One region of the Desulfitobacterium hafniense DCB-2 genome, then DNA from elsewhere that is predicted to be linked to it. Evidence: riboswitches for the same ligand, from Rfam matches in the RefSeq annotation. Region 1 holds a riboswitch; each other region holds the start of a gene.
What was found. Region 1 has a riboswitch for cyclic di-AMP ahead of ehuB (ectoine/hydroxyectoine ABC transporter substrate-binding protein EhuB). Riboswitches for the same ligand answer to the same signal wherever they lie in the genome.
Positions count from the first base shown of each region.

Region 2: another riboswitch for cyclic di-AMP. It lies ahead of DHAF_RS12850 (NlpC/P60 family protein); the one in region 1 lies ahead of ehuB (ectoine/hydroxyectoine ABC transporter substrate-binding protein EhuB).
Region 3: another riboswitch for cyclic di-AMP. It lies ahead of eam (glutamate 2,3-aminomutase); the one in region 1 lies ahead of ehuB (ectoine/hydroxyectoine ABC transporter substrate-binding protein EhuB).

Region 1 covers NC_011830.1:829,649-833,809, reverse strand. Annotated here, with positions in the region: gene ehuD (ectoine/hydroxyectoine ABC transporter permease subunit EhuD) at 1-56, opposite strand, end outside; gene ehuC (ectoine/hydroxyectoine ABC transporter permease subunit EhuC) at 58-711, opposite strand; gene ehuB (ectoine/hydroxyectoine ABC transporter substrate-binding protein EhuB) at 715-1,602, opposite strand; cyclic di-AMP (ydaO/yuaA leader) riboswitch at 1,719-1,866, opposite strand; gene sdhB (succinate dehydrogenase iron-sulfur subunit) at 1,973-2,725, opposite strand; gene sdhA (succinate dehydrogenase flavoprotein subunit) at 2,737-4,161, opposite strand, start outside.
Region 2 covers NC_011830.1:2,792,327-2,796,487, forward strand. Annotated here, with positions in the region: gene DHAF_RS12850 (NlpC/P60 family protein) at 85-1,515, opposite strand; cyclic di-AMP (ydaO/yuaA leader) riboswitch at 1,518-1,653, opposite strand; gene DHAF_RS12855 (nuclease-related domain-containing protein) at 1,846-2,763, shown strand; gene DHAF_RS12860 (secondary thiamine-phosphate synthase enzyme YjbQ) at 2,714-3,112, shown strand; gene DHAF_RS12865 (DMT family transporter) at 3,241-4,161, shown strand, end outside.
Region 3 covers NC_011830.1:1,443,004-1,447,164, forward strand. Annotated here, with positions in the region: gene mnmL (tRNA modification radical SAM protein MnmL/YtqA) at 1-695, shown strand, start outside; gene DHAF_RS06695 (hypothetical protein) at 756-950, opposite strand; gene eam (glutamate 2,3-aminomutase) at 975-2,216, opposite strand; cyclic di-AMP (ydaO/yuaA leader) riboswitch at 2,321-2,448, opposite strand; gene DHAF_RS06705 (GntR family transcriptional regulator) at 2,626-3,231, shown strand; gene DHAF_RS06710 (histidine kinase) at 3,299-4,161, shown strand, end outside.

The DNA.
Region 1 (4,161 bases):
TTCAGTGCTGCAAATATCTCCGGGAAGATTTTAATGGCAAAATCCCAATTCCACATCTTAGTACCTCCCTACGGTCAGCCTGTTTTCTATCCAGCGGATCCCCCGTGTTAAAGGCCAGGCAATCAGGAAGTAGATCACAAGCAGCAAGCTGTAAATTAAAGTCGTCTCCATAGTGGAAGCATTGAGCACGGATGCCTGATAGGTCAAGTCGGCTAAAGTGATTAGGGAGACCAGGGAGGTGCTTTTCAGCAGCTCAATCTGAAGATTGCCAAACCCCGGCAGCATCATGACAAAAGCCTGGGGCAGGATAATGCGCCGCATACGCTGCCAGGGGCTGAAATTCAAGGCAATCCCCGCCTCCGTCTGCCCTTTGGGCACAGCCAGGATGGCACTGCGCACCACCTCGGAACCATAGGCCCCGCAGTTCAGGCCTAGGGTCAAGACACCGGCTGTCAAGGGAGGCAAGCTGATACCTAAAATAGGCAGGGCAAAATAGATCCAGAAGAGCTGAACAAGCAGAGAAGTTCCCCGGAAGGCTTCGACATAAACCGCCGCCAGAAAGCGGAGCGGCGGATATTTGGACAAGCGCCCGAACCCAGCCAGGAAAGCCAGCACCAAAGCGAGAAGAGTGGCCAAAAGCGTGATGATGAGAGTTATTTCCAGCCCTTTTAACAAGGCCGGTAAGAGGTCTAAAATAGCCAAGGTCCTCACTTCCTACTTAATAATGTCTTCCACAGTCGTGTCTCCCGGAAGCTCCTGCTCTGTAAAACCAAAGGATTCGAGGATCTTCAGCAGCTCACCGGATTCTTTCAGCTTCTGCAATTCAGCATTGAAAGCTTCCCGGAAATCACTGTCTTCATGACGGAAGGCAGTTGCTCCATAACCTCTGACACTTTCGCCGTCAATCACCGGCTGAGTGAAATCCATGACCCGCTCCAGATTGGGGTCATTAGCAGTATCCAAAGTAGCCTGAATCGAAGGACCGGTAGCGGTAATCACATCTGTCCGCCCGGCTTGCAAAGCTGCCAAAGCCGCCGGCATATCCGGAACAGTCACGATTCTGTCTTTAGGGACACCGCTGGCCACAAGGTAGTCATACTCAATGGCTCCTCCGGGTACAGCGACTTTAGCCGTCCCATGCTTGGCGATATCTTCATAGCTATGCAGGTCGAGAGGATTGCCCTTCTTGACGGCAATGGCTTCCCCAATGCTGTATTCGGGATTGGCGAAGGACACCTGTTCGGCCCGTTCAGGAGTGATAAACATTCCGGCGGTAACCATGTCAAAACGTTTGGCCTGGAGGCCGGGTATTAAAGAGGCAAACTCCGTAAGCTCCCCCTGCATGTCATTGATTCCCAGCTCTTTTAGGACGGCCCGGGCGATTTCTACAGCTTCACCAGTGAGCTTTCCATCGGCAGTTTTGTAAGCATAGGGCTTCTCATTAGCAAAACCAACGGTGACGGAACCTTTTTCCTTGGCCTTCTCTAATGTACTCATCCCGTCTCCACCTTTGGTCTCGGTGGTGCCGCAGCCTCCCAAGGCAAAAACACTAAAGGCCAGCACCCCCACCAGCAGAGTCTTGAGCAGTGGTAACTTTTTCATTCAAACGTCCTCCTTTTTTCTCCACTGAAATCCGCAAAAAGGCATAGAAAAAGGGCCTGAACAGGCCCAAGAAGAAGCAGCGCATAACATTGGCTATTGATTTAGCATAAAAACACTAAAACGGTTCACACGCTTACGAGGTTAGCTGCCGGGTTCGGAATGATACCTTTCCGTCATTTTAAGGAGTTTGCTCTCCTTAACAATGATTCACCCCCAATATGGTTCCCCCGTTTTCCTTTTTGGGAAATTCAGCCTTGACTGCAAACAGCTTGCAATCTGACAACTCTTATTTTGTTATAAGTTGTTACAACTTTATGTTAACATCTAAGTTGTCAGATTGCAATAAAAAATTTTCTTGCATCTTGACTTTTTAAGTATTCAGCCATCGCTTCAAGGCGAATTTATTGACCTCTCTGTTCATATCGGCAAGACTGGTGGTCAGAGGAATCTCCTTGGGACAGGCCCGCACGCAGTTTTGGGCGTTGCCGCAGTCGGTGATCCCTCCATCACCCATGAGGGCGGATAGACGAATATGCTTATGCATAGCTCCTGAAGGGTGGGTGTTAAAGAGACGGGCCTGGGAAACGGCGGCCGGTCCAATGAACCGGGAACGGGAATTGACTTGGGGGCAGGATTCCATGCAGCACCCACAGGTCATGCACTTGGAAAGCTCATAGGCCCATACTCGATCCACTTCAGCCATACGGGGTCCGGGACCCAGATCGTAGGTTCCGTCAATGTCGATCCAGGCATGAACCCTCTTTAAATTCTCGAACATAATGGTTCGATCCACCATAAGATCCCGGAGGATGGGGAATTTCCGGAGAGGCTCCAGGACAATAGGCTGCTCCAATTGATCCACTAAGGCTGAGCAGGCCTGCCTGGCTTGACCGTTGATATTCATGGTGCAGGCACCACAGACCTCTTCAAGACAGTTGCATTCCCAAACCACGGGATTGGTCTTTTTGCCTTGGACATTGACAGGATTTTTTTGAATCTCCATCAAGCAGGAAATAATATTCATCTTGGGACTATAATCCACCGCGAACTCTTCCCAAAAAGCAGGTTGGTCCGGGGCATTTTGGCGACGGATTTTTAAACGGACACTTTTTTGCCCTGACATGATGATCCCCCCTATTTCTCTACATCATAGCGCCGCGGTCTGGGCGTGATCAGTGATACATCCACCGCTTCATAGCTGAACTGCGGGCCCTCGGGTGTGTAGGTGGCGATGGTGGTCTTCAGCCAGTTCGCATCATCCCGCTCCGGATAGTCGGGCTTATAATGGGCCCCCCGGCTTTCATTGCGGTTAAGGGCCCCCAAGGTAATGACGCGGGCCAGCTCCAGCATATTCCAAAGCTGCCGGATAAAGAGTGCCGTCTGGTTGCTCCACTGGACATCATCAATGAGCTGGATCTTCTGCCAACGCTGCATAAGCTCCTGGATCTTCTGGTCCGTTCCGGCCAGTTTGTCATTATAGCGGATGACAGTGACATTTTGGGTCATGACATCACCCAGCTCTTTATAAATATGGTAGGGATTCTCCTCACCCTTCATGGTGAGAATCCTGTTCCAGAGCTCCTCCTGGGCCCTTCGTTCACGAACAAAGACTTCTTCCTCCCCGCTGGAGGTTTCCGATTTATTTTTCTTGATGTACTCCAGGGACTTAGGGCCGGCGATCATACCGCCATAAATAGCTGAGAGCAGGGAATTGGCCCCTAAGCGATTGGCCCCATGGTATTGATATTCACATTCCCCGGCAGCAAACAGACCGGGGATATTGGTCATTTGATCATAATCCACCCACATTCCGCCCATGGAATAGTGAACTGCGGGGAAAATCCGCATGGGAACCTTCTTGGGATCATCCCCCACGAATTTCTCATAGATCTCAAGAATTCCTCCTAATTTGATCTGAAGTTCATGGGAATCTTTATGGGAAAGATCCAGATAAACCATGTTCTCACCGTTGACACCCAGACCCAAATCAAAGACCACATGGTAGATGGCCCGGGTGGCAATATCCCGGGGGACCAGGTTCCCGTAGGCCGGATACATCTCCTCCAGAAAATACCAGGGTTTACCCTCTTTATAGGTCCAGACCCGTCCGCCTTCGCCACGGGCCGACTCGGACATAAGCCGCAGCTTATCCTCCCCCGGAATGGCCGTAGGATGAATCTGGATAAACTCACCGTTGGCGTATTTGACCCCTTGCTGGTAGAGAGCCGAGGCCACGGAGCCTGTGTTAATGGTGGAATTGGTGCTCTTGCCGAAGATCATGCCGCATCCCCCGGCGGCCACGATGACAGCAGCGGCGGGAAAGCTTTGGATCTCCATATTATAGAGGTTTTGGGCGACAATTCCCTTGCAGACCCCTTCATCAATAACAGCAGAGAGCATCTCCCAGCCTTCGTATTTCCTGACTAACCCGGCCGCTTCAAAACGGCGGACCTGCTCATCCAGGGCATAGAGAAGCTGCTGACCTGTGGTGGCTCCGGCAAAGGCTGTACGGTGATGCTTGGTCCCGCCGAAACGCCGGAAATCCAAAAACCCTTCCGC
Region 2 (4,161 bases), 2.0 Mb from region 1:
GGGCCTGGGAGCCCAAATAATTAAGCCAGGAGCTTGTCCTAGCGGAACAGCTCCTGGCTTTTAGCAATTTAAATGGTTAGGCAACTAGTAGCGGCGTGCTCCCAAATAGCGGGGGCCATAGAAGCTGTCGCTTACTCCGGAAACCTTAACCCCACTTCCGGGATTGGCAGCATGAACAAACTTGCCGTTACCGATGTAGATACCTACATGAGAGGCTCCGGAAGCATAGGTGCTGAAGAAGACCAAGTCTCCCGCTTGTAAATTATCTTTGCTCACAGATGAGCCTGAATTGAATTGGTCAAAGGATGTTCGGGGAAGGGAGATCCCGGACCCGGAATAGATGTACTTGGTAAAGCCGGAGCAATCAAAACCGCTGGTACTGGTACCTCCGAAAACATATTTTGTACCTTGAAAGCTGAGAGCCCGCTCGACAAGGGAAGAACCATTGGCACTGCCCCGGGAGGTGGCAGAGGCTACATTGACTGTTTGCTTGCTGGGACCTTTAGCAACGACTTCATCAACGGGTTTCTCGACGATCTTCTCATCGAGAACTTTTTTGGCTACCTCGACACCGTTTCTCTGCTCATAAGAATAGGTTACGATTTTGGAACCGTTACTGCCTTTGGTGACAACTTTGGTTTGGCCTGGGTTAAGTTTATAATCAGTTTTAGTGACTACGTCATAAGGAATGATCTCCTGACCGGAATATGTACCTTGGCTTACGACAGTCAGATAAGGTTCAACAGTGACAAGTTTGAGCACATCTCCCGGTTTGATCACAGTGTCTTCAGTTGCCCCGGGATTCCCCGCCAGAACTTCGGCGGTCAACATATTATTTTTGCGGGCGATCAACCACCAGGAGTCTTTTTCCTCTACAGTATACTCTTTTGTGGTAACCTGGCCTTCGATGAGCTGTTCATAAGCCAGCTCCAGGGAAGTCATTTGGCTGGGCTGAATGGAAACCTTTTCAATAGTTATGTCTTCTAAAAAGCTGACAGAAGTAATTTTGTTTTCATCACTGGATTTGGAATAGTACTCTTCGTATTGCTTAAGTAATTTGTCCGCCTCTTCTTTACTGGGTAAGTAAGCTATGGGTGTTCCATTCGCCAGAACTTTGTAGCCTTCCAGATAATAATTCAAAGAGCTGGCTAAATTTTCTTCCTTGATTTCTGAAGCTTTATAGGCGCTGTTTTTGATGCGGACATTTTCGTAGTTGATCTGGTCCCGTGTCTTGGCAACGACACCATAGGGCTCCCCTTTTTCCTGGAGGAATGTATCCACAAGGGTTTGTCCGCTTTGTGAATCTGCCACATAGCCCACTTGCTGGCCGTTGATCATCACCGCCGCCGCAGCGGTCGTCGTTAGAAAATAAAATCCCAGGCTGCCGGTCAGAACAAGGGTTACTGTTAAAGAGCCAAGAACACGAGGCGATTTCCAAGAAACGTTTTTTGCAATTTTTTGAACTTGGTCGGACGCTGAAACCTTGAATCGAGACAAGCTTTCCTTAAAATGCATGCTCAGACACCTTTCTTAGCCTACGGGGTTAGTTGACGGATTCGGGCGAAAGTGTAAGCCCTACGCACAGGAGGTGCGATTCACCCCAGAAATTTAGTCCCCCGCTCTAGGATACCCCAGATTAGGCGTTTATTATAAATGCACGTATTTTTATTCTGATTCGACATCAAGTTCTAAAGTTCCTTCATTAATACTTTATGAAATACGTGGAAATTCATTACATATTTTGGGGTGAAAGGATTCAGAAGTTAGTTATTCACCTTGGAATATGGTAAAATAGTGGCATGCTGTAAGCCAATAATGGAGCAATTGATGACTAGGGGGATAGCTTTGTTCTTTTGGAATCGAAAAAAAGCAACAAAAAAAATATCTCCTGAACCGGAAGCGGCTCAGGAGGTTTGGCAAAGGAAGAAATATAGAACCAATTATTATACTTATAACTCGGCAAAGGAAAGAGGCTCCCTGCGGAGCAAGAAACAGCGTAAACATGAAATAGGTGAATATAAGCTTGAAGTGGGGCTTGCCCATTTACCAAGATGCTTTCGCCGGCTGAGCAATCTCCTGTTAGGAACCAAGGGACGCTTCCACCAGATTGATCATGTTCTGATCTCCCCTTATGGAATTTTTCTTTTAGAAGCCAATAATTTGTCGGGACTGATCGTGGGGGAAGAAACGGAATCCAAGTGGTATCAGGCGATTACCTGGAGGGTGAAGACCTTTCCCAATCCGATCATGGAGAACCAGGTCCGGGTTCAGATGCTGCAGGAGCTGGCGGGGCTTGATCAAACTATTCCCGTGTTTTCCTATGTGACCTTTAACCGGAGTTGCAGCCTGAAAGTCTTTTCGGGTATGGTCTTTTATGATATAGATCTGCCGGCTTCAATCATGCAGCTGGCCCAGAATCAGCCCGCGGTGCTCAGTGATGAGGAGATCCTTGAGCTCGTGGAGAGGATCGAAAAAATCAATCTGACCGATCTGGGCCTTCGCAATGAGTATGCGGCCCGTCAGCGCCGGGAAAGAATGCAGTACAGACCCAAGTATGGAGATATTCGCTGCAGTATTTGTCAAAAGGCTGTCAACGAGCGCATGGCCCGGTATTGTTTAAACCGGCCTGAAAAATTCGCCTGGAAAATCTATTGCGAAAAACATCAACGGGAAATGACCCGGGTGGTGAGACGGGAAGGGGGGAGAGAAGGCCATGGTCCATATCCTGAATCTACAGACTCAAAAAAGGAATCAATGGATTGATATTACTTCTTTAATAGAAGGTTTTTTGCAAAATTTCCAGTTCAAGGATGGGGTGGCGATTATTTATTGTCCTCACACTACAGCGGGAATCACGATCAATGAGAATGCTGATCCCGATGTTTGCCGTGATCTTCTGAGGCGGCTGGATGAGCTCTGCCCTTGGGATATGGCTCAGGATAGGCATGGGGAAGGAAATTCGGCAGCCCATTTGAAGGCCAGCCTTATGGGGAGCTCTCAGACCGTCATCGTTAAGGATGGCCGGCTGCTTTTAGGCCGTTGGCAAGGGGTTTATTTTTGTGAATTTGATGGCCCCCGCTCCCGGCAGTGTTTTGTGAAGTTTATAGGTTGAACGAGACCTCTTTCAGTGATAAATCTGCACTTGGGCTCAAACCTGCAGTTTAGAATTGAGCCGTATTATCAAAAAAGTGAAGGGCAAAGGCAAGTACCCGATTGAAAGCAAGTACTTGAAAGAGAATAATGAATGAACTTATAGTTGTAAAGGGTGAAGAAAAGGCTCAAAATATCAGGACCAAAGCTGTCAGAGGGACGATACTGACACTTATCGGCGGGATTAGCTGGGGGTTTTCCGGTGCCTGCGGACAATATCTTTTTTCGGTGAAGGGCATCGACCCTCATTGGGTTACCGTGGTACGGATGCTTACGGCAGGATTGCTCTTATTTTGTTTGGTTTTATTTAAATACAGGGAGCAAATGGTCGGGTTGCTCAGCAATAAAAGGGACCGCCGGACCCTCATTGTTTTTAGTATATTTGGGCTGATCGCCTGTCAATATACTTATCTGTTGGCCATATCCCACAGCAATGCGGGAACGGCAACGGTGCTGCAGTACTTGGGACCCTTACTAATTATGATTTTCGTTTGCGGAATGGACAGGCGGCTGCCCACGAAGACAGAAGGGGTGGCGATTGCTTTAGCTGTAACCGGCACCTTTTTATTGGCCACCCATGGCAATGTCAGCAACCTGGTCATATCGACCCAAGGCCTTTTCTGGGGCCTGATGGCCGCTTTGGGATTGATGCTGTACACCATAATTCCAGGGAAAATTATTAACAAATGGGGGAGCATCGTCGTTACGGGCTGTGGTATGTTGATGGGCGGGTCGATTTTGCTTGTGGTTATCCGGCCCTGGCAAATTCCCGTCTCCCTGGATTGGCAGGTGTTTTGGGGGATGCTGGCGATCATCGTCATCGGAACGGTGGTGTCCTTTACCCTGTATTTACAGGGGGTTAGTGATATCGGGCCGGTAAAGGCCAGTATGATCGCCAGCGTAGAGCCCGTGTCGGCCGCTTTGTTCTCCGCTTTTTGGTTGAACACAGCCTTTGTCTGGATCGATATGGTCGGGTTTGCCTTGATCATCACCACAGTGATTCTGTTGACA
Region 3 (4,161 bases), 610 kb from region 1:
TGGCTTATTTTCAGGCTTATACCAATACCTATGCCCCACTGAAGCGCTTGCAGGAAGTCTATGAGCAAGCTTTGGCGGAGGAGGGTGTGGTGGGGCTGTCCATTGCCACCCGTCCGGATTGTTTGCCGGCTGAGGTGCTGGATTATTTGGAAGAGCTCAATCAACGAACGTATCTCTGGGTGGAGCTGGGCCTGCAAAGCATTCATGATCGGACTATGGAATGGGTGGGGAGAGGACATACTTTTGAGGATTTTCTTCAGGGTTTGGATAAGCTCCGCCGCAGAAACATACGGGTCTGTACCCATATGATTTATGGGCTGCCGGGGGAAACCCTGGAGGATATGTTCGGCTCAGCACAAACGTTAGCCAAACTCGATGTGCAGGGAGTTAAGCTGCATCTTTTGCATGTGCTGAAGGGGACACCTCTGGCTGATATCTACGAGCAGAGTCCTTTTCCCTTACTCTCTCAGGATGAGTATATCCATTTGATTTGCGATACACTGGAAATCCTGCCTGCGCAGACGGTTATTCACCGCCTGACTGGGGATGCCCCCCGCAAGGATTTGCTAGCCCCTCTTTGGAGCCTGAAAAAATGGGAAATTCTTAATGCCATTGACCGTGAACTGGAGAGAAGGGGAACCTGGCAAGGGAAAAAGGCGCAAAATAAAACGGCTGACACCACCCATTCAATTTAAGGAAAGGGGGCCAGCCGTAAATCGCTTGGCAAGATAAATTTTTGACTTTGGATAAGGTTATTAGCCTTCTTCGAATGATTTGGCTTGACTCTGTAGATTTTGATAGTATTGATTGGCCGGATTGGCCCCACTCTTATTCCCTTGAGAAGGAGTTCTGAGGGCAGGCGCTAAAGAGAGATAGCGCTTTAGGCTGTCGGTATGGGTCTGGAGGATGGCCTGATAGACTGGGTCAGGGGTTAGTTTTTGTGAATTCATACCGATTCCTCCTTATATAGATAGTTAATGATTAGGATAATGCACAACCTTACCTTCCCAGGTTCTGATGACTGCTTCTTCATCGTTTAGGGAAATAAGGTACTGTGGTAAGATGGGGGTTTTGCCACCGCCTCCCGGGGCATTAATAATATAGGTCGGAATGGCCAAACCAGAGGTGTAGCCGCGCAAGTTTTCCATAATCCTTAACCCGTCCTGAATGCGGGGAATAAAGTGGCTCGTGCCTTTAACATTTTTGGCATGGAAAATATAGTAGGGGCGAACGCGAATTTTAAGAAGTTCTTGGTTAAGGCGTTTCATAATCTCTGGTTGGTCATTGATTCCTTTAAGAAGAACTGCTTGGTTGCCTAAGATGACTCCCGCTTTGATTAAGCGATCAGCAGCTTTCTTGGTCTCCTCGGTCACCTCTTGGGGATGATTGAATTGAGTATTGATATAAAGGGGTGGATATTTTTCAAGAATAGCGCAGAGCTCATCGGTAATGCGCATGGGCAGAGTGACGGGAACCCGGGTGCCGATACGTTTGATCTCCACATGCTTAATTTCATGCAATTCTCCCAATAACCAGTCCAGCATTTGATCGCTGAGAAGGAGAGCATCGCCACCGGTGACTAGCACATCCCGAATCTCTGGATTGGAGCGTATATAATCCAGGGCGGCCTCCAGGTTAGCACGGGTTTCATGGAGGTCAATTTCCCCGATATTCCGTCGGCGTTGGCAGTGCCTGCAATACATAGCACACAAATTGGTTACATTAATAATGAGGCGATCCGGGTAACGACGTGTGATGCAAGGCGCAGGGGATGTATACTCTTCTCCCATGGGATCTGCTTCTCCGGAATCGTCGAGGATCTCTTCCACAGAGGGGAGACTTTGCAGACGGATGGGATCCTGAGGATCATCTTTATCGATCAGGCTTAAATAATAGGGTGAAACAGCCCAACGGTAAGCCTTGCCCACCTCGTTGATTTCATGTCTTTGCTTGGGGGTCAGGGGAAGCAGGGTGCTCAAGTTTTCAGCATCCTGAATACGGTTTTTAAGCTGCCACTTCCAATCCTGCCAATGCTCCAGGTCAGCATCTAACTGATCCAGTATAAAGTCTCGGTTTTCATTAAATTCTTCGCTTAAGGCAAGGCCGCAGGGAATCGTTTCTTTGCGTTTGTTGTAGGATTGAACTTTTTGTTTTAATTCCAAAGCTCTTGCTTGTGAAGCCTGTCTTGGGTTAGGGGGTAGAAATTCTATTGCCATAGTGATTGCCCTCCTCTATTTGCAGATATAAAATAAGTCTTTAGAATCAAAAAAGAACCTCGCGGTTCCCAAGAAAAAGCATATTACATAATCAGGTGTTTACGCCTCATGTGCTTCAATGCTTACGAGGTTAGCTGACGGGTTCGAGCTGAAACATGCTCTACGTTTAAAACGATTCACCCCTAAATTGGTTCCCCCGTTTTCCCCTTGGGAAATTAAGCCCATATTAAGTTGCATAACTAACAACTTAATAGTATCATATGGGTTGGTAGCAGTCAATTGTATATTTTGTACATATGTTTATTTTGTATATGGGTTATCTTAGTAAGCATTTAAGTGTAAGAATTTGTAGTTCACTTAGTAGCAGAATTAAAGGTTAATGATAAGATGAATCAAGGAGAGGAATCCGATGGAATATAATGCACGTTATCAGGAAATTGCGATAGATATTGCTCATTCTATCGTTATGGGAGAATACCGGGAAGGGGAAAAAATTCATGGACGCTCTACTTTAGCGGGTCGTTATAATGTATCTCCGGAGACCATCCGGCGTTCCATTGCTATCCTCCAAACGATGGGTGTAGTCATGGTAAGCCAAGGGGTGGGGATTACGGTAGTCTCCAAAAGCATGGCCGAAAAATTTATGAGGGGTTTTGACCAGAAAGCAGAAATTCAGGTCTATTTTGATGAGCTGAAAAAGCTGATGGAACAAAGACGTGAGCTCGATCAGAAGATCGATGCCCATCTCACGAAAATCGTGAACTATACGGATCGTTTGGCCAGCCGTTGGATGGATGTGGCCGAAATTGAAGTTGCCAAAGGCTCCAGCGCCAAGGGAAAAACCTTAAGCGATTTAAAATTAAGGGAGAAAACAGGTTTAACGGTGGTGGCTGTGGTCAGAGGGGGAATCGAGCAATTTTCTCCGGGAGCGGAGTTTATCCTGGACGACGGAGATATCCTACTGGCGGTAGGCTCTGAACAAGGGAAAGAAAAACTTCAGGAAATCCTTCGCTAGAATACAGGAAGTGGATAGCCATCTGTCGAAACTCTCTATGAATTATAGAGGACATGAGGGATGATGGATGATCTTTGAAAGCATAGTCATACTCGGTGTGGAATTAATGCTGGTCTTAGTAACAGGCCAGATGAATCTGTTAATTTTATTTTTAATAGGCAATACATTTTTTCTTTTATATCACTTAAATCTGGAATATAAAAAAACTGCCCGGCAGGCTACAGAGCGAAACGCGGAGCTTAGCTTCAAAATAGCCAACCAGACTCTTCCTTACCTGCGCCGGGGGCTTAATGAACAAAACGCAGAGTACATCGCTAAAATCATTCAAGAGATTGGCCAAGTGGCGGCTGTTTCAATCACAGATTGTGAAAAGCAGCTGGCCTACTTGGGCGTGGGCTGCGATCAGCATCATCCGGGAGATAAAATTCTTACCCGGGCGACACGGGATGTGATCCAATCCGGAGTTTATAAGATAGTACGAACTCAAAAAGAATTGAATTGTCCCAGACAGAACACCTGTGATTGTCCTCTGGCGGCGGCTGTTATCGTACCTCTGAAGTGTCAGGGTGAAGTAGTGGGAACCATGAAATTGTATGAAACCAAGGTTGGACAGCTCTCATCGGATCTGATTCGCTTAGCTATTGGGATGGCTGATCTACTGGGGATTCAAATTGAACTAGCAGAACTTGATCACCAGGCGAAACTGGCTGCGGAAGCACAACTGAATGCCTTGCAAGCTCAAATCAATCCCCATTTCTTTTTCAATGTTCTCAATACTATTATTGCCACCAGCCGCACCAGCCCCAATCGTTCACGACGATTGTTGATTCATCTTGCGGAATTTTTCCGCAAGGCGCTCAAATCCCATGGAAGTTTGATTACTTTGCGGGAGGAAATGAGCTTTGTTAAGACTTACTTAATTCTCGAAAA